One region of the Chryseobacterium pyrolae genome, then DNA from elsewhere that is predicted to be linked to it. Evidence: riboswitches for the same ligand, from Rfam matches in the RefSeq annotation. Region 1 holds a riboswitch; each other region holds the start of a gene.

Region 1 (8,025 bases):
AAAATTTTAGGAATAAAAGTTGTAATTTAAACTTCGATAAATATTTAATAATACATAATAGACAATATGGACATTAAAAAAGACTTCAGAGATTTCTCTGTAAAACATTTAGGAAATAGCGGTCTTGCTACCGATCAGTATATGGGAATGTATGGTCCAACGAATCTTACGCCGTATATTATGGAAGAAAGAAGATTAAACGTTGCCCAGATGGACGTGTTTTCGCGTCTGATGATGGACAGAATTATCTTCTTAGGAACAGGAATTGACGATCAGGTTGCTAACATCGTAACAGCTCAGCTTTTATTCTTGGAAAGTTCTGATTCTGCCAAGGATATCCAAATCTACATCAACTCTCCGGGAGGAAGCGTTTATGCAGGTTTAGGAATCTATGACACGATGCAGATCATCAAGCCGGACGTAGCTACGATCTGTACAGGAATGGCAGCTTCAATGGGAGCGGTACTTCTTGTGGCAGGAGAAAAAGGAAAACGTTCTGCACTTAAGCATTCAAGAGTAATGATTCACCAGCCTTCAGGAGGTGCTCAGGGAGTAGCTTCAGATATGGAGATCAACTTGAGAGAGATGCTTAAATTAAAGCAGGAGCTTTATGAGATCATCGGTCACCACTCAGGACAAACGTACGAATGGGTAGAAAAGTCTTCAGACAGAGACTACTGGATGACTTCTGAGGAAGCTAAAGGCTACGGAATGGTAGACGAAGTTTTACAGAGATCTACAGAGAAAAAATAATTTCCTTTTCAGGAATATTGAAAAACGCACCGGATTTTCGGTGCGTTTTTTTATTGCTTGATTTGTATTTTAACCACAAAAGGGACAAAAGTTTTTTAGCACTTCAGCGCTACTTTCAAGCTTAAAAAAAATGTGAAAAGAAGATCACTTAAGTTCTGTGAAAATCTTTGATTTTCATAATGACAAAAATTCGTCGACCCCAATTCCCATCCCGTGGAGGGGTGGCAAAAATTCAAAGAATTTTTGACGGGGTGGTTAAAAAAAATACTCAGTCTTCCCCCAACAACTCAACTTCATCACCTCAAAGGTTATAAAAACAAAAACGCGCCCCTCAAGACGCGTGTCATCTATTTTTTAATAATCTTATGAACCGTGGTATTCTTTGATGTTTTAATTTCCATCAGATAAATCCCGGTGTTCAAGGCCTGAATATTGATTCTTGCTGTATTTCCAGTCAGTACCTTTTGTCCTGAAGCGGCATAAATATTCACTTCTTTAATACTTTCCGCAGTTTCTATCTGGACAAAATCACTTGCCGGATTTGGATAGATTCTGAACTCCTTTTTATTGATGTCAGAAACACTTAAAATAGAGCTTGATGCTTCTCTGGGAGTAAATGGTAATCTTTGTCCGAAACTTAAGCCTAGCCAGTCGTTATTTCCCAATTGAATTTGAGATAAATTGGTCTGTCCTCTCCAGTTTGAAAGGTCTTTTCCTTTGAAAAGCTTCCACGTATTGGTTCCTGATGTATTTCCTGTAAAGTTATTGAGAGATAATGTACTGATCTGGTTGCTTGCTGATGTAAAGTTAAAATAAGGAGCTTGTGCATGAATCAGCTGAAGAGCCTGCTCAGCGGTTAAGCCTCCATTGTATTTAATTCCAAAAACAAAGGAATGAGCTTCACCATTTGAATTGTTCGTCCCAAAATCGATAACAACAAGACTTGTATTGCTTCCCGTTCCGATCCAGTTGGTGATCTGTGAAAGATTGTACCAGGAAGAGCTGTAAGCTGCCACAGGAGAAGACGGATGGGAAAGTGGAGGCGTAGTAGAGGTAAATCCATAACCGAAAGAAATACCATACCATTTTCCATTAACTAATGGATCATTGTTTACGCCATTATTCAAATTCATGTTTTCTGCAGTAGGACCGGACCATGTAGACCAGTAATCTTCCAAACTTGGAATGTGATGGTTGTAATTGAAACTGTAAAGAAAACCTGAAGGAACTTCTGCCTCTATTTTAGGCTCTGCCGCAGAAATAGCATTGATGAGGTCTTCCATCGTAAGATTATTTGCATCATACCGATAGCCCCATGCATAAGATGTGGGATTGTCACTATCATTAAAATCGGCGATGAAATAAGCCTTTTTCGAGCCTGTCCCTACCCAGAATTTAATGTCATTCTCTGTAAACTGGGCAGAGAATAGCTGCAGACATAGCAGCAGAAAAAAAAGATAGATCTTTTTCATAATATAATTAAATTAAAGTTTTATTCCCGAAACTTTCCCGCAGGAAAAAGAATAAGAATCTTTTTCAGATCCTTCTTTTCCTGAAGTGAACGCAGATAAGGCAGGTCTCCTGGCTCGCTTCTCGAAGTACGCCTTCCCGGATTGAGATCCAGTGGCCTATTGTACTCAAAGTTTAAAACAGCTTACAGTTGCGGGTACAGCCCAAGCATTGAATTTCTTCTCACTTGATTCCCTGTTAATGAACAGATGTTCAGCCTTAACTGCTGCAAATATATTATATAAATTTTTGAAGCTGTTTTGTGAATTATTGTATGGTTTCTTTATTTGTTTAGCTGTCAGATTACTTTTAGGAAGATGATTTTTTGATTTAATAAAGAATTAAAAAGAAGATTGATGATATTCGGATTAATTCAAGTGTTTAAAATAAATTCATCTAACGATCTTATTGTTAAAATACAATTGTTATTAAATTCAACATCAGTTTACAATCAATGTATACTTTCGCGGCATAAAAGTAACTATGAGAAAACTGCTGTTATCGGCGATCGTATTCACAGCGCTTGCATCATGTAAAGATGATGACAACAAGATGAATAACCAGGATATCAATTATGCTAAACTTCCTCAGGAATTTCCTTTCTCCAAATTGACAACTATTAATGGGGTAGATGTTATTAACGGTGGCTTCGGTTCAGGTGCAGCTGCACATCCAACCAGAAAAGGGGAGTTTTATGTGATCACCGATCGTGGTCCGAATACAGATTATCTGAACGGAAAGAAATTTCCAGCCCCGAATTTTACGCCAACAATTATGCATTTTAAGATCAATGCAGAAGGAAATATCGAGGTTATCAAATATATTAAACTTAAAAATCCTTCCGGCCAGCCGATTACAGGTCTTCCGAACCCTGCAGGAATGGGAAGTACAGGAGAAACAGCCTACGATTCATCAGGAAATGTTTTGGGAACAGACAATTATGGACTGGACAGTGAAAGTATTGTAGCAGCAGCAGACGGAACTTTTTGGGTTTCTGACGAATATGGTCCGCACATCGTTCATTATAACGCAGAAGGAATAGAATTGGAAAGGATAAGTCCGATAGGGGTCAATACCGGACCTAGAAAATTGCCTGCTGTTTTGGCGAAAAGAAGAGCCAATAGAGGAATGGAAGGATTATGCATCACTCCGGATGGGAAAATGCTGGTAGGCACTATTCAGTCTACGATGTATGTTCCTACAAAAGTTCTCGCCACGAATACAACGTTAACCAGAATTGTCACTTTTGATATTGCAACAGGACAGACGAAACAGTATTTGTATAAGCAAAATGGAGGGGCATCAGATTCTGTATGTGATATTACAGCTATCAGCAGCACGGAATTTCTTGTTATAGAAAGAGACGGAAACTTTGGCTCTCAGGGAGGAACCAAAAAAGTATACCGGATCAATATTGCTGGAGCTTCAGACGTGAACGGTACCGATATTGCGGCTGTTGACGGGATGAAAATCAATAATAAAGCTTTAGAGCAGTCTACCTGGGATGAAATTACGAACGCAGGAATAAAGCCTGTTTCCAAGGTTTTAGCCGTAGATCTGGTAGCAAAATTAGGATATGAGCATGATAAATTTGAAGGAATCGTTTATTTAGGGAATAATAAACTGGCAGTCTTCAATGATGATGATTTTGGAATTTTAGATGACGGAAACGGAAATCCAAAAGCGAAGATCCTTCCTAAAACCGGAAAAGTAGACAAAGGAACAATGTATGTAGTCGATATTCAATAATTAGATTTTTTTTAAGAAAACGGCGGCATCGAAGATGCCGCCGTTTTTGACTCTATATGTTTTTAAATTCGATAGAAATTGGCTTTAGCTGAAACCTACGAATTAAAACCCTCAATAATTTTAGAAAAATCCTCTAATTTTAAAGCGGCACCTCCGATCAGTCCACCATCGATATCAGGCTGAGAGAAAATCTCTTTCGCATTATCAGGCTTCACAGAACCTCCGTAAAGGATAGAAATTTCGTCAGCCACTTCCTGTCCGTATTTTGCAGCGATGATGCTTCTGATGTGTGCATGAATCTCCTGAGCCTGAGCCGGAGAAGCTGTTTCACCTGTTCCGATCGCCCAAACCGGTTCGTAAGCGATCACTACTTTTTTGATCTCTTCAGCAGAAAGTGTGAAAAGAGCTACTTCAGTCTGGTTTTTCACCACTTCAAAATGCTGTCCAGCCTTTCTCTGTTCAAGCGTTTCACCGTTACAGTATACAGGGATCAGTCCTTTATCAAGAGCTAATTTGATCTTTCTGTTGCAGTGAGAATCTGTTTCACCGTGGTATTGTCTTCTTTCAGAGTGCCCGATTAATGAACCTGTCGCATCGATAGATTCCAGCATATCTGCAGAAAGTTCTCCTGTATAAGCACCGCTTTCATGCTCGCTCATATCCTGAGAGAATACGCCAATATCATCCTTTTCGAAGATATCTTTAGCCATCATCAGATATAAAGAAGGTGGCGCTATCCATACTTCGCAGTTAGTGGTGTTATTATTTTTATAGCTAAGTAATTGAATCATTAACTGTTGTGCGTCAATGACATTTTTGTTCATTTTCCAGTTTCCTGCAACTATTTTTCTTCTCATAGCCTTATATAATTATGTAAATTATTGTTTATTATTTTTATCTCACGCAGATTGTAATGATTTAGCAGATTTAAAGGTGGTTAACCACTTTTTTATTGATTTTAATTCCAATATTACTTTGTCTTCTACTAAATGTTAATTTTAAAATTAATAGCAAAATCTGCGAGAGTTTAATTACTTATTAATCCCTTCAAGTTTAAACATGAAAGCATACACCAGGGAAATATCCTTCAGGTAGTCAAACCTTCCCGAAGCACCACCGTGGCCATAATTCATGTCTGTTTTTAATAACAATACGTTTTTGTCAGTTTTCATATCCCTGAGTTTCGAGACCCATTTTGCCGGTTCAAAATATTGTACCTGAGAATCATGAAGTCCTGTTGTTACCAAAAGGTTAGGGTAATTTTTCTTTTCGATATTTTCGTAAGGAGAATAAGACTTCATATAGAAATAAGCTTCCTTATTGTTTGGATTTCCCCATTCATCATATTCGTTGGTCGTCAATGGAATACTTTCGTCAAGCATTGTATTAACCACATCTACGAAAGGAACCTGTGAAATCATCCCGTTCCATAAATTTGGATTCATATTCGCGACAGCACCCATCAAAAGGCCTCCTGCACTTCCGCCCTGAGCATAAAGATGTTTGGGTGATGTATACTTTTCTTTAACCAGATATTTTCCGGCATCAATGAAATCGGTGAAGGTATTCTTCTTTTTCATCATTTTTCCGTCTTCATACCATTGTCTTCCCATTTCCTGGCCGCCACGGATGTGAGCCATGGCAAAAGCAAAACCTCTGTTCAGAAGACTTAGCCTTGTACTGCTGAAAGCCGCATCCATTGAACTTCCGTAAGAACCATAGGCATAAAGAAGCAGCGGGCTGTTTCCATCTTTTTTAAATCCTTTTTTATACACAATGGAGATCGGAATTTTTGTTCCGTCTTTTGCCGTTGCGAAAAGTCTTTCGGTAGTATACTCGTCTTTAGCATAACCGCCAAGAATTTCCTGTTGTTTCAGTAACGTTCTTTTTCCTGTCTTCAGATCCTGTTCAAATTGTGAAACAGGCGTAATCATTGAAGTATAGCCGAAACGGAAATTATCTGTGTTGTATTCGGGGTTTTCCAGTGAAGAAATGGTATAAGCAGGTTCGTCAAATGTCAACGCTTCCTTTTTAGCGGTCTTTCTGTTGTAAATAACAAGCTGAGTAAGCCCATTCTGTCTTTCACTGAAAACAAGATAGTTTTTAAACGCACTCACAGACTGCATTAAAACATCATTTCTGTGTGGAATAAAATCCTTCCAGTTTTCAACACCTGTTTTATCTAAAGGAGTTTCTGCAATTTTAAAATTAAGCGCATCTTTATTCGTTCTGATTAGGAATCTGTCTTCCAAAGGAGTGATCGAATAGAGAACATTCTTCATTCTCGGCTGGAAAACCTTGAATGTTCCGTTCGGATCATCAGCATTTAGATATCTTGTTTCAGAAGACGTCGTGGCGCCTGAATAGATAAGAATGAATTTCTGATTTTTAGACTTGTATACCGAAATATAGTTGGTATGGTCTTTCTCCTCATAAACCGTTACATCTTTGCCTGGATCAGTTCCCAGTGTATGTTTTTTTATTTTTTCGGACAAAAGAGTAACCGGGTTATTCTCCGTATAAAAAATGGTTTTATTGTCATTCGCCCATTCTGCGGATCCTTCTGTGTTTTTAATGCCCAGATCGGTTGTTTTTCCGGTCTTCAGATCCTTTAAAAATAAAGTATACTGTCTTCTGGAGACATCATCAACGCCATATACCAGTTTGCTGTTGTCCGGGCTTATGCTGAAGCCGGTAGCATTATAATAAGGGTGTCCTTCCGCCAGTTGATCTACATCCAGAAGGATCTCTTCAGGAGCAGTAAGACTGCCCTTCTTTCTGCAGTATTTGAAATACTGTTTTCCGGCTTCTGTACGGGTATAATAAAAATATCCGTTGTCGAAGACAGGAACAGATTCATCTTTTTCCTTAATACGGGCTTTCATTTCCTGGAAGAGTTTGTCCCTGAAAGGTTCTGTATCTTTCATCATGCCTTCCCAATAGGTATTTTCGGCTTTCAGATAATCAACCACCTTCGTAGAGTCTTTTCCTTTTTTAAAATAATCGATCATCCAGTAATACGGATCATTCACTTTATCACCGTGAATTTCCCGGATGTGTTCCTGCTTTTCCGCAACCGGAGCTTTTAAAGCAGGGAATTTTTGAGATTGTATCGTAGAAGCACTCATAATTAATATTCCAAGATAAAACTTCTTCATGATGTATTTTGTTTTTTGGGTGTGTTGTCTATGCTAAATTCCACAGGTTTTTCAAGAGCTTGTAGAACGTATGCTCTTCGTCAGTTACCTTATGGTCAGCTTTGATCAATGTTTTAGAGAATTGAGCAAATTTTATACGCTCATCTTCTGTAGAATCATCGTGGAAGCATCTTGCATGGAATTCAAAGTGATCTTTCCATTCCTCAGGCTGTAAAAGAGCCAGCGTTTCCAGTTCATTGTCAAGATTCATTCTGAACGGAAATTCGTCTGCCATATACTGCTGGATCAGCATTCCCTCTTCAGGAGCAAATTCTCCGTCTACAGAAGACAGAATCATTAAAAGATGGTAACCGGCGATTGATTTATTTGATTTTTGCATTTGTAATTGTATGTTTAAGTTTAGTGTTTAAATTTGATAGTTGCGTGATTCGGGATTGGAAGAGTTTTAATTCAAAATTAACCATTCAGAATTTACTTATTGACCATTCACGATTCACAATAATCTTCTTATTTCAAATAGTCTTTTGCAGGCTGTTTGTCTACAATTTTTCCTTTCTCCAATACCACCACAAACGGGTTGCTTCTCGCAATAGTTTTGATGGCAGTTCCGTCCATCATAGCATTTTTGATGGTTTTAAAAGTGTTCTGATCTGTAGAAACGCCATAGATGACAGCCCCTTTTTGGGCACTTACTTTAGCTTCAAGTTTTTGAATAAGATCAGCCGGAATTTCTTTCGGATGATAAGAAAAAACAAGTATTGCTTTAGGAGCATTAATGATTTCATCCGTCAGGTCCATTCCTGTGGGATCTTCAATTTTGAATTTTACGATCTCAGATTTATACCCTTCTTTCGTT
Region 2 (8,025 bases), on a different contig from region 1:
TCTACGTCTGTATCGTTGATTACTTCACGTTTTCCTAAAGAATCTCTGAAGATTTCAACCATTCTTATTTCTATATCATGCATTACCTCCTCCTCCTCTGAAGCATCCAATGAGCTTCTCAGTGCATTCAGGTAATCGCTGAGCTTTATATATGCGTGTTCTTCTATGGTGAAAGAAAAACCTGCGAGTCCTATTGAGAGTGTCTTGTTCATAGCTTTGTTTTTTATATTTTTTGAGTGATTTGATTGACTGACGCTGTCAGCTCTGCCCAGGTATTTTGAAGTTCAGTCAGGAAAAGTTTTCCTTTTTCTGTGATCTGGTAATATTTTCTTGGTGGTCCTCCTGTAGATTCTTCCCATCTGTAGGAAAGAAATTCTCCGTTTTTCAGTCTTGTAAGGAGAGGATAGAGGGTTCCTTCCACTACATCCAGTTTTCCTTTTTTAAGTTCATCAATTAGGTCAGAAACATACATTTCACGGTGATTGATGAGACTTAATATGCAGAATTCCAGAATCCCTTTACGCATTTGCGCTTTGGTATTTTCAGTATTCATCTTTAATAAGTTTTGTTAATTAGTTATGTTTTAAGAATAATACTCCTAGCTAGATGAGCCTCTTCTTATTTTACATTACAAAGATATGTAATTAAAATGGTAATATGCAATACAAAGTAGTGAAAAAATATAAATATATAATATAACTAATTGAAAATCAGTATAATTATTTTTATTAATGAATTTTAAGAAATGAGAATTTTAAAGAAACCGGATCAAATTGTTACTAATTTCCCTTTTAAGCTGGTTGGTCTTAAAGTAACAAGAGCTTTTTTTTCTAATTCTTTCTGATAGGATACGAAACTGAATTTTTTGTAGAATTTACGGACGATAAGAGACATTTCCATCATAGCAAAATGTTCGCCAATACAAAGTCTGGGCCCGGCACCAAAAGGGTAGTATGCAAAATTCTTGGCATTTTCATCATCAAAACGCTCCGGAATAAAAGAGTCCGGATCTTTCCAATATTTAGGATTTCTGTGAAGACCGGTGATGTAAAGGATGATCAAAGTATCTTTCGGCCAGGAATATTCTTTGAAACTGTCATCTTCCAAAGCCTGACGATCAATGGCCCAGGCTGGAGAATGCAGTCGCATAGCTTCTTTGATAATATTTGAAGTGAAAGATTTTTTCATTAAGCTATCTGAAGTAAAAACCATTTCATTTTCTTCTGTGATTTCTTTTCTTAATTTTTCCTCGGCTTCAGGATTCTGACTGATCTCGAAAAAGATAAAACTTAAAGCATTGGCTGTTGTTTCGTGTCCCGCAATGAAAAGAATAAGCATTTCATCAACCAGTTGTTCATCGGACATCGGAAGTTGTGTGTCTTCATATCTTGTCTGGATAAGCATGTCGAGCAAATCATTTTTATCTTCTCCTGAACTTCTTCGTTTATCCAAAACCCCCTGAATAATAGCCTTTGCTCTTTCGCTTTTTTCAAGAGTCTTGTCAAGCACTCCAAACATTTTTAATATTTTAGAATAAAAAGGCAAACGGACTTCTTTCGCGAAAACTTCCTGAACTTCTGTAATGATTTTACCCAGTTCTTTCACCCGGTTTTCATCAATGTCAGAACTGAAAAGGGTCTTGGCTACAATGTTAAAGGCAAGCTTGTGAAAGAAATCATACAAGTCCAGATCCTGTTCAGGTTTAAATGATTGAAAAGCTTTATCAATTTCTTCTTCCATAATGGAAACAAGATTGATGATTTTTGTTTTACTGAAACCGGGTTGGATCAGTCTTCTTTGCCTTAGCCAGTCTTTTCCGTTGTTAGTGAGCAAGCCGTTTCCCAAATACTTTCCTAAAGTGATGGATTGGATCTCGGATTTGTAATAGTTTTTGTGATTCTGTTTTAAAATATATTCTGTGAATTCTTTATCCTGAGAAAAAATAAAGTTTTTATTCGTAAGACTGTCTTTGATGCAGTAGTTATCTCCTGCAATGTCATGGTTTCCGGTAATCACCAATAGCGGATTTTTCAATCCTTTCAATAGAGAATACAACTTTCTTGTTCCTTTAATTTCCGTTGGATAATTGAATTCTGGAGCCATATTATATATTTTTACTAAAAATACAACTAATCTATTATATGAAATAGCTTTCAACCAAAACCCTTATTTTTGCATAGAATTTGTTTAAAATATTCAATCAATATCCAAATCACACATGATCAATACATCCCTGTTTTATAAGTCTTTATCAGCGTTGATGCTGCTTGGACCTCTTTGTTTCGGACAATACCGCTTTGCCATTGAAAATGCATCCAAAAAATATAACACTGAAATTGATGTGGAAGAATGCCTCACTGATCAGTGCAGACATAAGGCAAACGTAGTCCTCTTTAATAAAAACGGTGAAAAAATACAGACTTTGGTTTCAGATGACCTGGTTTTATCTTTTAAGGAAAAATTTAAGCCCTCCAAAGTAAATGTAATACCGCTTACTTCAGAAATGGTCTATGAAAGTCCTGTGGTATTCGGTGATTTTAATTTTGACGGGACCGAAGATGTCGCCATCAGAAACGGAAACGGAGGAAATTATGGGAGTGCTTCATATGATGTGTATGTCTTTAATTCGACACAGAATCAATTTGTCCCAAGTAAAGAACTTACCGAAATTGCCAGCAGCTATCAGGGAATGTTTGAAGTAGATTACGGACGCAGACGATTGATTACTTATGCAAGGTCCGGAGCTTCTTTACATTACACCTATGAATATCAGGTGATTCCTAATAAAGGGATAGATCTGGTGTATGAAAAAATTGGAGATGTAAGTGAAGAACCATCAAAAATAACCATAAAAGAGAAGATCAATAATAAATGGGTGGTTAAAAAATCATCTAAATAATAGTATAATAAGAAAGAAAATGAAGATACAAAAGGAGATCGATTTTATCCTGGCCGTAGATGCCCTGAAAAATGTACAGAGGAGAAATTACAATGCTGATGATTCCAGAAGGGAAAATACTGCCGAACATTCATGGCAGATCATTATTCTGGCACAGATTCTATATCCCTATGCTAAAAACCGCACAGATATTGATCTTTTAAGGGTAATCAGAATGCTGTCCATTCATGATCTGGTGGAGATTGAAGCAGGAGATACATTTTTATTTGATGAAGCTGCCATGGTTGGGAAATTCGAAAGAGAAAAAATTTCTGCACAGAAGATCTTCGGAATCCTGGATGAGCCTTTGCGTACAGAATTTTTTGAGCTATGGCTTGAATTTGAAGAAGAAAAAACTCCGGATGCTATTTTTGCCTGTTCCATTGACAGGATCATGCCGTTTATTCTAAACTCCCACACGTCAGGGAAAAGCTGGACAGAAGCCGGGGTTACCGAAAAACAGATCAGAAATATGCTGGAAAATGCCATTACAAGAGCATCTGATGAAATGGGAGAGGCTTTTGAAACATTGCTGAGCAGAAGTTTGGATACTGATAAGGTAGTTAGGTAATTTTACAGCGAAGCAAGACAGTGGTTTTTAAATCGCTGTTTTTTATAATAGTTTCGGGCGGCCAGAGGCCGCCCGAAACTATATGAGTTAGTGAATTTTATCTATTTTAGATGGTTACCTTAAGTTATTTAGAGGTCGACCTAAGAAACTGTAACGTTAAGAAAACTCTTATGTCTGAGTGCGGGACAAAGTATGATTCTTAATACAGATGGCTACCGCACGAGTTTTAGAGTTTTTAGAGAGCAGATTTCATTTTTAGTGGAAGTTTCTGGTCTTGAATTTTTGGTTCATTTTGCTTCAAGGCAAAAGAACAAATTAAAATAATTATAGTATAAAATGGTTTCGGGCGGCCAAAGGCCGCCCGAAACTTACCAATTATAGTATTCTGATTGGCTTTTTCTCTTCATCAATAGCCACAAAAGTAAAATCACCAACGATCGCTCTTTCTCTTTCATAAGAGTACATCTGCTCCGTATAGATCTCTACATTCACCTTCATACTTGTTTTTCCGACATAGGAAACCTTTCCGATAAGTTCCACAATGGTTCCTGCAGGGATTGGTTTTTTAAAATCGATTTTATCGCTGCTTACAGTTACCACTCTTTTTCTTGCAAAACGGGTTGCTGTGATAAAGGCTACTTCATCCATCAGCTGCATAGCTGTACCTCCGAAAAGAGTATCATAATGGTTAGTGGTGTTTGGGAAAACCGCTTTAAAAATTCTGGTTTCGGATGCTGCAATTCTTTCTTCTGTAGTCATATTTCATTATTAATTAATACGAAATGAAATAGATCAAAATAACAGAGCAGTGACAAGAATCATAGGAATTCCTGAAGCAGTCCATCAGATCAATAAACTTCAAATCGCGAAAGTTTCTTGTTTAAAGAAATAGGCAGGTCTCCTGACTTGTAACATCATTTATCTCCTTCCCGTGCCCTGCACAGTGGATCCTTGATAAAGACTTCAGTTACTTACAGTTGCGCGACAGTCCGTGATTTTCACACGGTTCCCTTTTAATCTGCGTTAAGCAGAACCAGTTTCTGTGATGAATAAGCGTTAAACTTTTTCAGGACAAAAATAAGAATATTACAGAGAAAAACGGCAATTATTCCGGACTATTATAAATAATCTGGCTCATCACCCTTCCTTCCTTGATGGTCCAAAGCGTGATATACCTGTTCTCACCGGAACCGTTAATCATATAAAGATAGATGTGATCGTTGTCAAGAGCGGTTACTCCGACATTGTTGAAATCCATAGTAGGCTGGAACATATTTTTAATAGCTTCCCTTACAAAAACAGAACCTCTTCCAGGTTGCTGAACCCGGATCGATTTGATCTCCGTCATGCCTTCCGGAAGTCCGTCCTTAATTCCCCAGGGTTTTACTTTATCAATCGTAAGGATCTTTCCGTCTGCATCTTTTTCCTGTTTTCTGTAGCCGGCATTCGACGGATAAACATCGATTACGACCTTGGTTCTTTGGGAAGTCGGTATTTTGGGATTACTGTTGTCTGTAAAAATAAGTGATTTTCCGTTTTTGGATTTAGAAGGGGTAAACTGGGGAAGCTGGTCGATAAAAGCAATACGACCTTTATTCACCATCCCTTCCTTCTCAAGATTTTCATATCTCACAAAAGGTTTTTCCTCATCTTGCTTTTCAGGATATTTGATCCAGATCCATTCTGTTTCTCCCGGAGCAGGCTTTACATAAACAAATACATCACCTTTACGCATCCGGATCTTGTCTACGATTTTTCTGTAGTCATCCTTGTGGACACGTACATTGGCGTAGCCTTCTTCAGCCTTTACAACACCGAAAGGAACTTTATTCTGTCCTTTCACAAATGCTAAGGAAAAAAGACTGAAAGCGGATAAGTACAATGCTCTGTTTACGGAAATCATTCTATGAAATTTTTTGATCCCTCAAATATATAAATTAAATGTTTTTTTGATCAGTAAAATGTAATGGTATTTGATTAAAATTGTCAATATACTCTCAAAAGCTTGTAAAACTCTTCATTGGGAGGCTGATGCCGATTATTTTTAAAACAATTTTAATTTTTCGGAAGATAATTAAATTGTTGCAGTTCTTTAAGGTCTTTCACCTTTCTCAAATGGGTGTCCGAGAGAAGATAAATATCATCAGCCATATTGAATAAAGTCATATAATTATGATCGGAGATGATCATTCCTTTATAGGGTACCTGGCTTTTAATGATCATTTCCAATTCATCAACGTTTTTAGGAGAAACACCGCTGAAAGGTTCATCCAGTAAAATAAATTCCGCATCTGAATAAGTAATGATCAGGGTTTCAATGATTTTTTTCTCACCGCCTGAAAGATTTCTTGGTGTTTCATTCAAAAAGGGCTGTATCATTTTTAGGTCGTAAAGCTTTTCCGCATTTTCTTGGGTACAGAATAGTGGGATGAGCTTCCTGATCTTACATTCTTTAGGGAGAAATGAAGAACGCTGAGGCAGATAAGCAATTTTATTTTTCCTGTCGGACAGGCTTTTAAGAATAGTATCATTCAATTTAATAAACTGCGTATCCCCTTTAATTGTTCCAAAGATGATCTCTAATAAAGTAGATTTTCCGCCACCAGCGGGGCCAAGAATTCCTGCTATTTTTCCAGTTTCACAGCCTAAATAGATATCCTGGAGAATCTTTCTTCCGCCGAAAGATTTGGTAACACTGTCGATGTGAAGTTTATTCATAAGAATCGGGTAATTACTTTAATAATTAAACTTAATGATCCCGTGAAACCCCACAAAAACCATTTTGAAAACCCAAAATTGGCGTAGAAAAAATATTCGCCTTTCAGCCTTATATCATAAATAAAAAAGTGGAGGAGAGGAAGAATGAGGAAAAAATATAGCCCAAGATTTTCAAAAGTAAATTGAGTACCGAAGCATAACAACAGAGAAAATAACACCGCAGGAATCATTAATTTTCTATAAAAAATCCAAAGGACAGTAAAGCTTTTATCCATGATCCAAAAATAACAAGAAAATTTGATCTGTATGCTTCAACATGCAATGTTTAGGAGTTAAAATAAAATAGCGCTGAACATTCAGCGCTATTTTTATAGGATTAAAAGGTATACCTCATTAAATTCTTTCAAGCTCATCCGCATTAATCGTGGTCTTAAAAGTTCCATAGTTGACGATCACTTTATTTTTAGAAATCTTTTCAATTGTTCCTACGCTGGTACTTCCGGGAATACGGACACGTTGTCCCTCTTTCATCCATACGGCGCGGTCGGTTTTACGTTTCTCCTCCATTTTTTCATTGGTTTCAGCGATCTTTTCAATCACATCATCCTTTTTGAGTTGCTGGGTGATCTTTCTTTTAACCACCTGAAGACGCTTAGTTTCGTCTTTATCAGCGCCAATTTTCCTGAATTTTTCCTGCTCAAGAATTTTCACAAAATCCTTGACAACATCTTTTCTCGATTTACCTTTTACGTAACTGTCGATGAATGTTTCAATTTTATTTCCAAACTGAAGCTTACGGTGTTCCTCCTCATACAGTTTTTGGAAATTGAACAGTTTCTGTTGCAGCTGCTCATTAAGCTTTTGAAGATTGTCACGTTTGTCTTCCACAGATTCCTTTCTTTCTGCAAGATCGGTTTTCAGCTTTTCAACTTCAAATTTTTCCTGCTGAAGCTTCACAATTGTTTTGTCAAGATTAACAATGTCATGCTCTACCTTCTTTTTTGCCGCATGAATGATAAATCGTGGAATCTTGTTTTTCTCCGCAACCTCAAAAGTGAACGAACTTCCTGCCTGTCCTACCTCCAGCTTATACATTGGTTCCAGCGTTTCTTCATCAAAAAGCATGGCTGCATTTTCAGCATTCGGAAGCTCTTCGATGACCAGTTTGATGTTCGTATAGTGAGTCGTAATGATCGCAAAACTTTTTTTATCATAGAAATATTCCATGAAACTTTCTGCCAGTGCACCTCCAAGCTCAGGATCAGATCCTGTTCCGAATTCATCAATAAGAAGTAGGGTATTGGCATCTGCCTCACGGATGATTCCCGACATTTTCTTAAGCCTTGAAGAATAAGTCGACAAATGATTCTCGATAGACTGGTTGTCTCCGATATCCGTCATCATCTTTTCAAAAAAGAACATTTCCGATCTTGGATGCACAGGGACCAGAATTCCGCTTTGGATCATCAGCTGAAGCAGTCCGACTGTTTTCAGGGTAATGGATTTTCCTCCCGCATTCGGTCCTGAAATACAGATAATCCTGTTTTGGTCCGTCAATGACAGGGTTTGTGGAAAAATAGTCTTGTTTTCAATTTTATTTCTAAGCCATAACAGCGGATGGAATGCATCTTTCAACTTCAGCGTTCTGTGACGGTTGATCTTCGGAAGTATTCCGTTGACCTGTTCAGCAAATTTTGCTTTCGCTCTCGTCAGGTCAAGGTCAAAAATATATACCTGGTATTTCCATAGCTGAGGCTGGAATTCTGCAAGTTCAGCAGTCAGTTTTCTAAGAATCTTG
Region 3 (8,025 bases), on a different contig from region 1:
ATCCTGCCATTTGATGTACTCCACATCAGTCTGCCAAAGTTCACTTCCGGGAACTGGGGGCTTATTTTCGTTGGGCTTGAAGTAGGTTATGCTGTAATTCTTAGTTGTTGTATTTTTAAAATATTCGCTGCCGGCGATTTCGTACCACTCATCCTCATCAGGCTTTCCATTTTTATTTTTATCAAAGCCAACCATGATGATACCGGGCTCGCAGGATCCTGTTCTGGTTGCATTGGCATTATTTCCCCAAAAAGCATTGCCCAAAATTTTGAAATCTCTTCCTTCAAGGTTGGGAATCGTATGGTCAAAGCCAAAAGCAACATAACCCCCAAAACCGCCAAGTGTAATCATCATAGAATTGCCACCTATCAATAATTCTCTGGCTTTTTTAATCATATCAGCCTCGGTATTTCCGCTTGCGTATGTAGGATTATCATTGATAAACTGTCCAACAGCAGGACGGAATTCGAAAACATCTGCAATGTATTTGCTGTAAGGGGTTAGCTCTTTATTGACAATGATTGAAGATTTGTAGGTTTTCACAGCGCCTTTTACTTCTACCCTTAATGTCAAAGGGTAAGTTTTTACAACAGGGCTTACAAAGTCCAACTGCAGATGATCAGAAATAATAGAATCATTAATGCTCCAGGTAAGCTTGCCTTCAATTTTAGGATCTATACTCAAAAGTTTAAGCCTGTCTATCGTATAGGATTCCCTAAGAACTTCTGTAGGAAAAGTAACTTCTTCCACCACTTCCTCACTATCGCTTTTACAAGCAACAATTCCCAAAAGAACAGAAGAGAGAAGGGTAATTTTTAAAATAGTTCTGGTTTTTCTTTCCATTTTTTCCGATGTGATTATTTATATAAAAAAGTAAAATGGGCCGGGATATTTCCGCCTTCGGTTTTCCACTTGAATTTTCCGCTCTTATCGAAACAGTATACATAACCGGTGGTTACATAATTTCTGGCATCTGTGAGATAGATGTCCTCCGTATAAGGATTTACAGCAATTCCATACGGAGCTCTGATCTCGTCCACATATTGCGGGTCAATAATTTTGTTGGAAATGACCTGCTCTGTCTTGACATCAATAATTCCAAAGGTCTTGACGTAGGTATGGGTATTGTAATTAAACTCATTCCCGTAATAATACAGCTTGTCATTCACGATGGTCATCCCGCTGACTGCAACATGGAAGTCTTTTTCCACTGTTCCGGTAGCAGCATCCACCAGAAAAAGACTGGATGGAATGTTATAATAATCTCCTCTGGAACTCACATACAGATCTCCATAATTATCTTTTTTAATACGGTGAAGGTTGATCGCCACATCAATTTTCTTAGTTTGCGTAAAACTGTTGAGATCAATAACAGAAACAGTTTTATCATAATTCGGGAACATATATCCTCCTGAATTGGCTACAAAAAGCTGATCACCGATAATCTCCATTTCCTCCGGCTGATACCCTACTACAGCCTGTCTTTGAATAGTCAGTGAAGCAGTATCGATTTCTACCACTTTACCGGGTGGAGAATTTGGATTTAGTTCAACAGGGCCGGCATAGCTGCTCGCATATACTTTAGTGCCTTTAAAAGACATATAGCGGCAGTTCTGCAACTGTATGGTTTTGATTCTTTTGGCAGTTTTAGCATCCAAAACTTCAATTTTATTGGACACATTCACCACGACGTACATTTTACTTCCGTAAATCATGATGTGATTTCCCACGTCGCCCAGCTCTTTTATCACAGTGGGGTTGATCTCTGCATAAATGTTCTTGTGATATGTTCCTGTAGCATAATCGAAATAATCGAGCGTACATTTGTTGCTCCCCATATTTCCTTCGTTCAGAAGATAAAAACCTTTAATGGGGGTATCTTCTCCGGTACTTACCTCTTTTTTTTCTGAGGGAACCACATAATCATCTGTCCGGCAGGAGAATAGAAATAAAAGAGTAAAAGCCAGCAGGCAAAAGTTTAGTTTTTTCATAATGTAAAGCTTACAACAAGTTTAAAATTTCTTCCGGGCATCGGATAATTCCTTACCACGTCATAATATTGATCAAGCACGTTATTGACCTCAAAACTGGCTTTGAACTGATGGGAATGCCAGTTGAATTTTTTCTGAACGGATAAATCATGGGTGTACCAGGGCTGTAGATAATTAGCCCGGATATTATTCAGCTGCGCATCATAACGCTCTCCTGTATACATAAAACTGTAATTGAAACTCCAGTCTTTGTAATCCGCCATCATGGTAAAGGTCGCAGCATGCCATGGCACGTAAGAGATCTGATCTCCGTAATAATCATCTTTTTTATCGGTATAATCTCCGGCCCGCTGATAGGTATAACTTACCAGAGGTTTCAGTTTAACTTTACTGATATCAAATTCAGCCTGAACATTCACGTCTGCACCAATAATTCTCACATCGCCTAAATTCGTCATCATCCACCTGAAGAGATTGTTGGTGGGAACAGCTACAATTTTGTTCTCCACTTCATTATAATACCCATCCACTTTCACATAAATACCTTTAAAAACTTTATGATCATAGAGTTTCTGATAGGTAAAACCTGCATCATACTGGTTGGTGTATTCTGGTTTCAGCATTACATTTCCGATCATTGTATAATACAGATCATTGAAAGTTGGCATCCTGAAAATTCTTTTGTAAAAAGCCCGTACTGTAAAATCTTTTGATTCAAATGGCTGATAGCTAAGGAAAGCAGAAGGTGTCCATTCCGTTTTGTCGGGAGATTTTGCATTCTTTTTTACGTTTTCATGTACGAAAGTTCCGAGAATACTTCCCAAAAATTTGAACCGGCTCCACTGATAGGTTGTCGCAAAAGCAACGAGCGATGTATAGCGGGTAGGATATGAAAAATCTGTCAGATCAGCATTCAGATTATTATACTGAAAATCAAAGCTGGCACTTACATCCCAGTCCTTACTGATGGAGTACATATTGGATGTAGAAAAATACAGTTCCCTCTGAATATAAGAATTATCTATCGGGAGAACAGTTGTGGCAATATTCACCGTATCTAAAAACCTGGTGTAGTCATAGGCAAATTTGGCTTTCACCTGAGTTTCAAATTTTGGAAACAGTTTTTTCCTGAAACTGGCCTGAACAAAATAATTTTCATCCAGCATCTGCTGACCTTTAGGTTTAAAATTATTGCTGACAATAGGTGTAGGAATTCCACGATCCGAAATATATCCGTAACCCCGTACATTCCAGCTTCCGTCATTAAGGGTACCGTTTATACTGGTTTCAAAACGTTTCGCACGGATGTAGGAGTCGTATCTTCTTGCAATGGTATCGTTGGCAATAGATCCGTCAGAATTTTTCTTTTCATATTTAAACTTATACAACCCGTCGCTCTGTACAAACTCTGAACTGAAACTTGCCGAAACTTTATCTGAAAGCTTCTGCTCTAAACGGAATGAAGGATTAAATAGACTGATGGAGCCTAACTTTAGCTTAAGGATCAAGTTTGTTTTTTGATCTCCTTTAAAAACCGGTGTTTTAGGCTGAAGATAAATGGATCCTGAAGATCCGAAATCCCTTGCAGGTTGAAAAATTTCACTTTTCTGACCATTGTACAAAGAGACAGATTCAATATCATCCAGTGAGAATTTACTCAGATCCACAATCCCGTTCTGAACATTTCCAAGCTGGATTCCATCATAGAAAACACCTACGTGCTGGCTTCCCATACTCCGGATATTCACCGTTTTCAGGCCACCCATTCCACCGTAATCTTTGATCTGAACTCCCGAAAAGTATCGTAAAGCATCAGCCACCGACTGACTGTTCAGCCTTTCAAGCTGCTCGCCGGAAAGGACCTGTGCAGGAAGAATTTCTTTAAAATCTTTTTTGTAAAGCTGAATAGGAAGAATGGTTTTCTCCCGGATCGTATCTCCGGATTGTGAGAATAGAAGTTGAGATGCCATCACAAATAATGTGATAACGCCTTTTTTAAACTGTGAAGCAGTACATTTTCTGACCATTAGCTCATTGAGAATAATATTGACGCTAATGGATATAAGATAGCAAAGATAAAGCGCAGCTATCACTGCACAAAATCATTGTTGTCCTAAGCTTTATTCCACGAAAGCATCAAACGTTCATCCTCTGGCAGGTCTTCTGACTTACTCCGTTTTTGAAATCCTTCCCATTAAAAAAAAACAGTGGATATACTCTTCAAAAACTTTGATGTGGAGCTTACAGCAGCGGGTCTGTCCCGGATTTTCACCGGATTCCCTTTTAAGTGCTTTTTACAGCGCACCAGATTGCGGCAAAGATAGAAAATTATTAATATATGCAATACGCGGCATAATAAATTAATTCCCAGCACTATGAAAACATTTTTAATAAAATCTGCGTACGTGATATTATGTTAAGCTTCATTTTTTTGCGCGAAGACTTTCTACGAAAAAACCTTATAGATTTTAGAAATCTATAAGGTTGATTAACAGTAAACAATTTTCAGTACTAATAACTGGCGGCTTCGGCAGCCTCAGCTAACACTACATTAAATTCCAAAATTGATAAAAACACTGAATCTGGATTTTGCTTCAATGTCACCTCCTGCTAAATTAGAATAGGCGGGCAGCATCACTTCCCCTCCTAAGCTGATTTTTTTATAAGAAGCCTCAAAACCAACCTTTCCATATAAAGCACTTCCTGCTGTGTTGGGCAGTACCTCATTAAACTGTTTGTTTTTATCATAGACCTCGCCCTGAAGTCCTGCTTTAGCAGAGAAAATAGTCTTTTCATTTCCTGCGAGCTGGTAAAAACCTGTTGCTGCATAATTCCATTGGTTTCCGAAGTGATACTTCTTTTTGTTTTCAGTCTTTACGGTGTAATCTGTATTAACCAGCACAGCCAGCTTATTCTTTTGAAATTTATAGTTTAAAGCGGCCTGATAATCCCAGCTTCCCGTTCCCAGCTGAAAACTGGGATTGACACCGGAAGCTCCTTTTTCATCAAATTTCCCCAAAGGAATTTTAACGCCCAAACCACCGTGGAGTTGGTGAAAATTATCTTTAGAATTGATGATCCGATAGATTCCCATCAGGTTCAGATCTCCGATTCCATTGATATTGATATCCCCTTGCATTGTTTTTTTCTCATGAAAATGAAACGGCAAGCTGGCGTATACACTCAATTTTTCAGTCACAGGAATCTTTCCCCATACCTGCAGGGTATTAAAATACTGGTCCTGAGTAAGATCTTTGACAAATAGATTCTCTTTGGCTTTATAATGCTGTGCAAAATATTTAATTCCAATAAACTGAGGATTTAGCAAAGACTCAAAACCGGAAGATCCGTTTCCTGCGGCACAACCACAAGCATCGCAATCATCAAGTATAATACTATTCATATGGTCTGCCATATAAAGACTATCGTTAATTGTTTTAGCCTGAAAAATCACTGATAAAACAAGGCTGAGTGTAAAAATTATTCTGTTTATGTTCCTCATGGTCATTCTGCAAATTTTGGATTAGAAATAAAGTTTTTATCGGACAAAGTTTTCAAAAAGGCGATGATAAATTGCTTTTCCTGAGTATTCATCGCAATTCCGATGTGCCCGTTCTGTTTCAATTGTGGATCAAGATTGGGATTGTCTTCTACGTTATCTGAATAGAAATTAAGAACGGCTTCCAACGTGTAGAATCTTCCGTCATGCATATACGGTGCGGTATATTCTACATTTCTCAGACTCGGTACACGAAATTTCATCCAATCCGCCTGATCAAGCGTTACCCGATAACGCCCGGCATCTTTGAACTGGGCATTGTGATACATTCCTGTATTTCTGAAACTCTCATCCGTAAATAATTCTCCGCTATGACAGGATGTACATTTCTGTTTAAAAAGAGCCATTCCTTGAGATTCTTCAGGGGTAAAAGTTTCTTTTCCCTGTTTTACTCTGTCGTATTTCGAGTCTGCAGAGATCATGCTTGCCATAAACTGCGATAGCGCTTTCAATATTCTTTCACCCGTCATATTTTCGTCACCGTAAGCTGCCATGAAGAGTTTTTTATACTTCGGATCATCCTTTAATTTAGAAATCACCTCTGGCATGGAGCTGTCCATTTCATTCACATCTGTGATCGGTATGATCGGCTGTTCGTTCAGATTATGAATGACACCATCCCACATATATCTCTTGAGGAATGCCATATTTTGAATCGGCGGTGCATTACGAATTCCTATTCTGTCATCCACTCCATGGCTCACAGTATGGCCATGGTGGGTAAAAGCATTTTCCTGAATATGACAGAATCCACAGGATATGGTATTATTTCTTGAAAGCTTTCCTTCATAAAATAATTTTCTACCCAGCTCTACTCCATTTTTAGTCACCGGATTACCGGATGCATCGAAAGTCATTTCAGGAAAGTAAGACGGAAACTGCAGCGAATAAGCTTCATCTTTTTCCAGCGGCTGGATGACCTCATCTGAACAAGACAGGCAACTCAAAAAAGTAATGACAACCCATATTGTTTTCAATAAAATCCTAATCATTGTGAACGTGATCTACTTTAAACATCGCTGTAAGATTATTCGTAACATCTACGAGATGCTGGCTGGAGCCCATCATCATATTATTTTCTGTAGTAAGAGAAAGGGTTTTGCTTCCGCTCAGAAACTGATTCAGATCTGCAAGAATATGAATGGAAGGCTTTATCTGTGAAGTTACTCTGGCGGTTGTCGGCAGATTCAACGTAATTTCCCGGTAAAGATCCGGAGTAGTATTAGCGATAACATTTCCCATATTTCCGGTATGATTCATGAATTCTGTGTCTGCAGAAGCTGAACCGTATTTCCCTTCCAGTTTTACAAAAACATAACCGGCTGCCCAGGACCAAGACATTCCTTTCTGTTTAGCTTTCGTCCAGAATTCTGCCTGGCCGTCCTGTCCTAAGAGATAAGCCTTCTGACTGATCCCAAGTCCGAATTTTACTTTTTTGTAATTATTTTTAGGAATTCCGTTCAGATCAAGATAGATCACTCCCGCAACAGCGTCTGCCTGATCGATGATAAAAGCGCCTTTATCAGGATTATTTTCATTGTATTTGAATTCATTTCCGCCCTCATCAATCAAAGTGATGTTGCTGATGACATATTTTAATGCGGAGAAATTATGTTTCTGTCCGGCCGCGGAAGTCTGTACCGTTTGGTTGAGAACAATATCCCCCAGGTTATTGAAGCCGTTTTCAAATTTGATCTGAATATTTCCGGTTGAAGTATCCTGCGGATCATCGTCATCGCTGTTCTGACATGAGGATAAAGTGAATAAACTAAAGGCAATAAAGAATAATGATAAAAATTTATAAATTTTCATTTGGATTATTTAAGTTGAATTTTTTGAAATAGAAATATTTTTGAATGGGTGAACATTCAATTTTTTTTAACCACAAAAGGCACAAAATTTTTTGACACTTTAGCTATTTAAAGTGTATTGAAAAACTGTTTAAGGAACACTGAAGCTTCGGAGAACCTTATATGCGCTTTGTAATTTGTAATGATTAAAATTGAACTTAAAAAACCGGTGGTTTGAAAATGTGTTTTAGAAACAGAAAAGAATAGGCTGTTTCGTAAAGAAAATTGAAATGTACAGAAAGGAGTTTTTCTGCATTTTGAATAGAGGTAATGTCAGGAAGCGTACAGATATCAAGAATTTTCTGTCCTGAATTTTTTGTTTTGTTTAAAGGCGAAGAATCAGAATCATTCGTCTTTGAAAGTTCCTTGCTTAAATAACATTTTCCGTTACAGTGGAGCTCCGGCTTGCTTTTATTGATGCAGAGAACGGTGGATATGTAATTATAATTTACAGCATACTCCATTAATGGGATCAGAGGTCTGAACGCCATATAAAGAGTGAGGAATATGCTGCAAATTAAGTTCATCTTTATTTTTTGCTTATCGCATCATCATATCTTTTGCTTACTTCTTTCCAGTTAAGCACATTCCAGATCGCTGTAAGATAGTCAGCTCTTTTGTTCTG

The links. Region 1 has a riboswitch for cobalamin ahead of NZD88_RS03960 (T9SS type A sorting domain-containing protein). Riboswitches for the same ligand answer to the same signal wherever they lie in the genome.
Region 2: linked by a shared signal. The riboswitch ahead of NZD88_RS00140 (acyl-CoA thioesterase) and the one ahead of NZD88_RS03960 (T9SS type A sorting domain-containing protein) in region 1 are both predicted to bind cobalamin.
Region 3: linked by a shared signal. The riboswitch ahead of NZD88_RS10270 (TonB-dependent receptor plug domain-containing protein) and the one ahead of NZD88_RS03960 (T9SS type A sorting domain-containing protein) in region 1 are both predicted to bind cobalamin.

What each region holds. Positions count from the first base shown of each region.
Region 1 covers NZ_JANZQH010000002.1:140,384-148,408, reverse strand. The annotation lists gene clpP (ATP-dependent Clp endopeptidase proteolytic subunit ClpP) at 67-753, shown strand; gene NZD88_RS03960 (T9SS type A sorting domain-containing protein) at 1,101-2,225, opposite strand; cobalamin riboswitch at 2,308-2,499, opposite strand; gene NZD88_RS03955 (esterase-like activity of phytase family protein) at 2,746-4,011, shown strand; gene tpiA (triose-phosphate isomerase) at 4,107-4,868, opposite strand; gene NZD88_RS03945 (S9 family peptidase) at 5,043-7,169, opposite strand; gene NZD88_RS03940 (tellurite resistance TerB family protein) at 7,198-7,548, opposite strand; gene NZD88_RS03935 (BT_3928 family protein) at 7,677-8,025, opposite strand, start outside.
Region 2 covers NZ_JANZQH010000001.1:23,884-31,908, forward strand. The annotation lists gene NZD88_RS00115 (PspC domain-containing protein) at 1-212, opposite strand, end outside; gene NZD88_RS00120 (PadR family transcriptional regulator) at 224-553, opposite strand; gene NZD88_RS00125 (cytochrome P450) at 769-2,103, opposite strand; gene NZD88_RS00130 (FG-GAP repeat protein) at 2,219-2,899, shown strand; gene NZD88_RS00135 (HD domain-containing protein) at 2,919-3,509, shown strand; gene NZD88_RS00140 (acyl-CoA thioesterase) at 3,885-4,268, opposite strand; cobalamin riboswitch at 4,384-4,562, opposite strand; gene NZD88_RS00145 (hypothetical protein) at 4,615-5,412, opposite strand; gene NZD88_RS00150 (ATP-binding cassette domain-containing protein) at 5,565-6,227, opposite strand; gene NZD88_RS00155 (endonuclease MutS2) at 6,621-8,025, opposite strand, start outside.
Region 3 covers NZ_JANZQH010000004.1:131,824-139,848, reverse strand. The annotation lists gene NZD88_RS10280 (cell surface protein) at 1-843, opposite strand, end outside; gene NZD88_RS10275 (YncE family protein) at 858-1,991, opposite strand; gene NZD88_RS10270 (TonB-dependent receptor plug domain-containing protein) at 1,988-4,018, opposite strand; cobalamin riboswitch at 4,128-4,315, opposite strand; gene NZD88_RS10265 (transporter) at 4,543-5,394, opposite strand; gene NZD88_RS10260 (cytochrome-c peroxidase) at 5,496-6,542, opposite strand; gene NZD88_RS10255 (MbnP family protein) at 6,535-7,362, opposite strand; gene NZD88_RS10250 (hypothetical protein) at 7,559-7,927, opposite strand; gene NZD88_RS10245 (superoxide dismutase) at 7,930-8,025, opposite strand, start outside.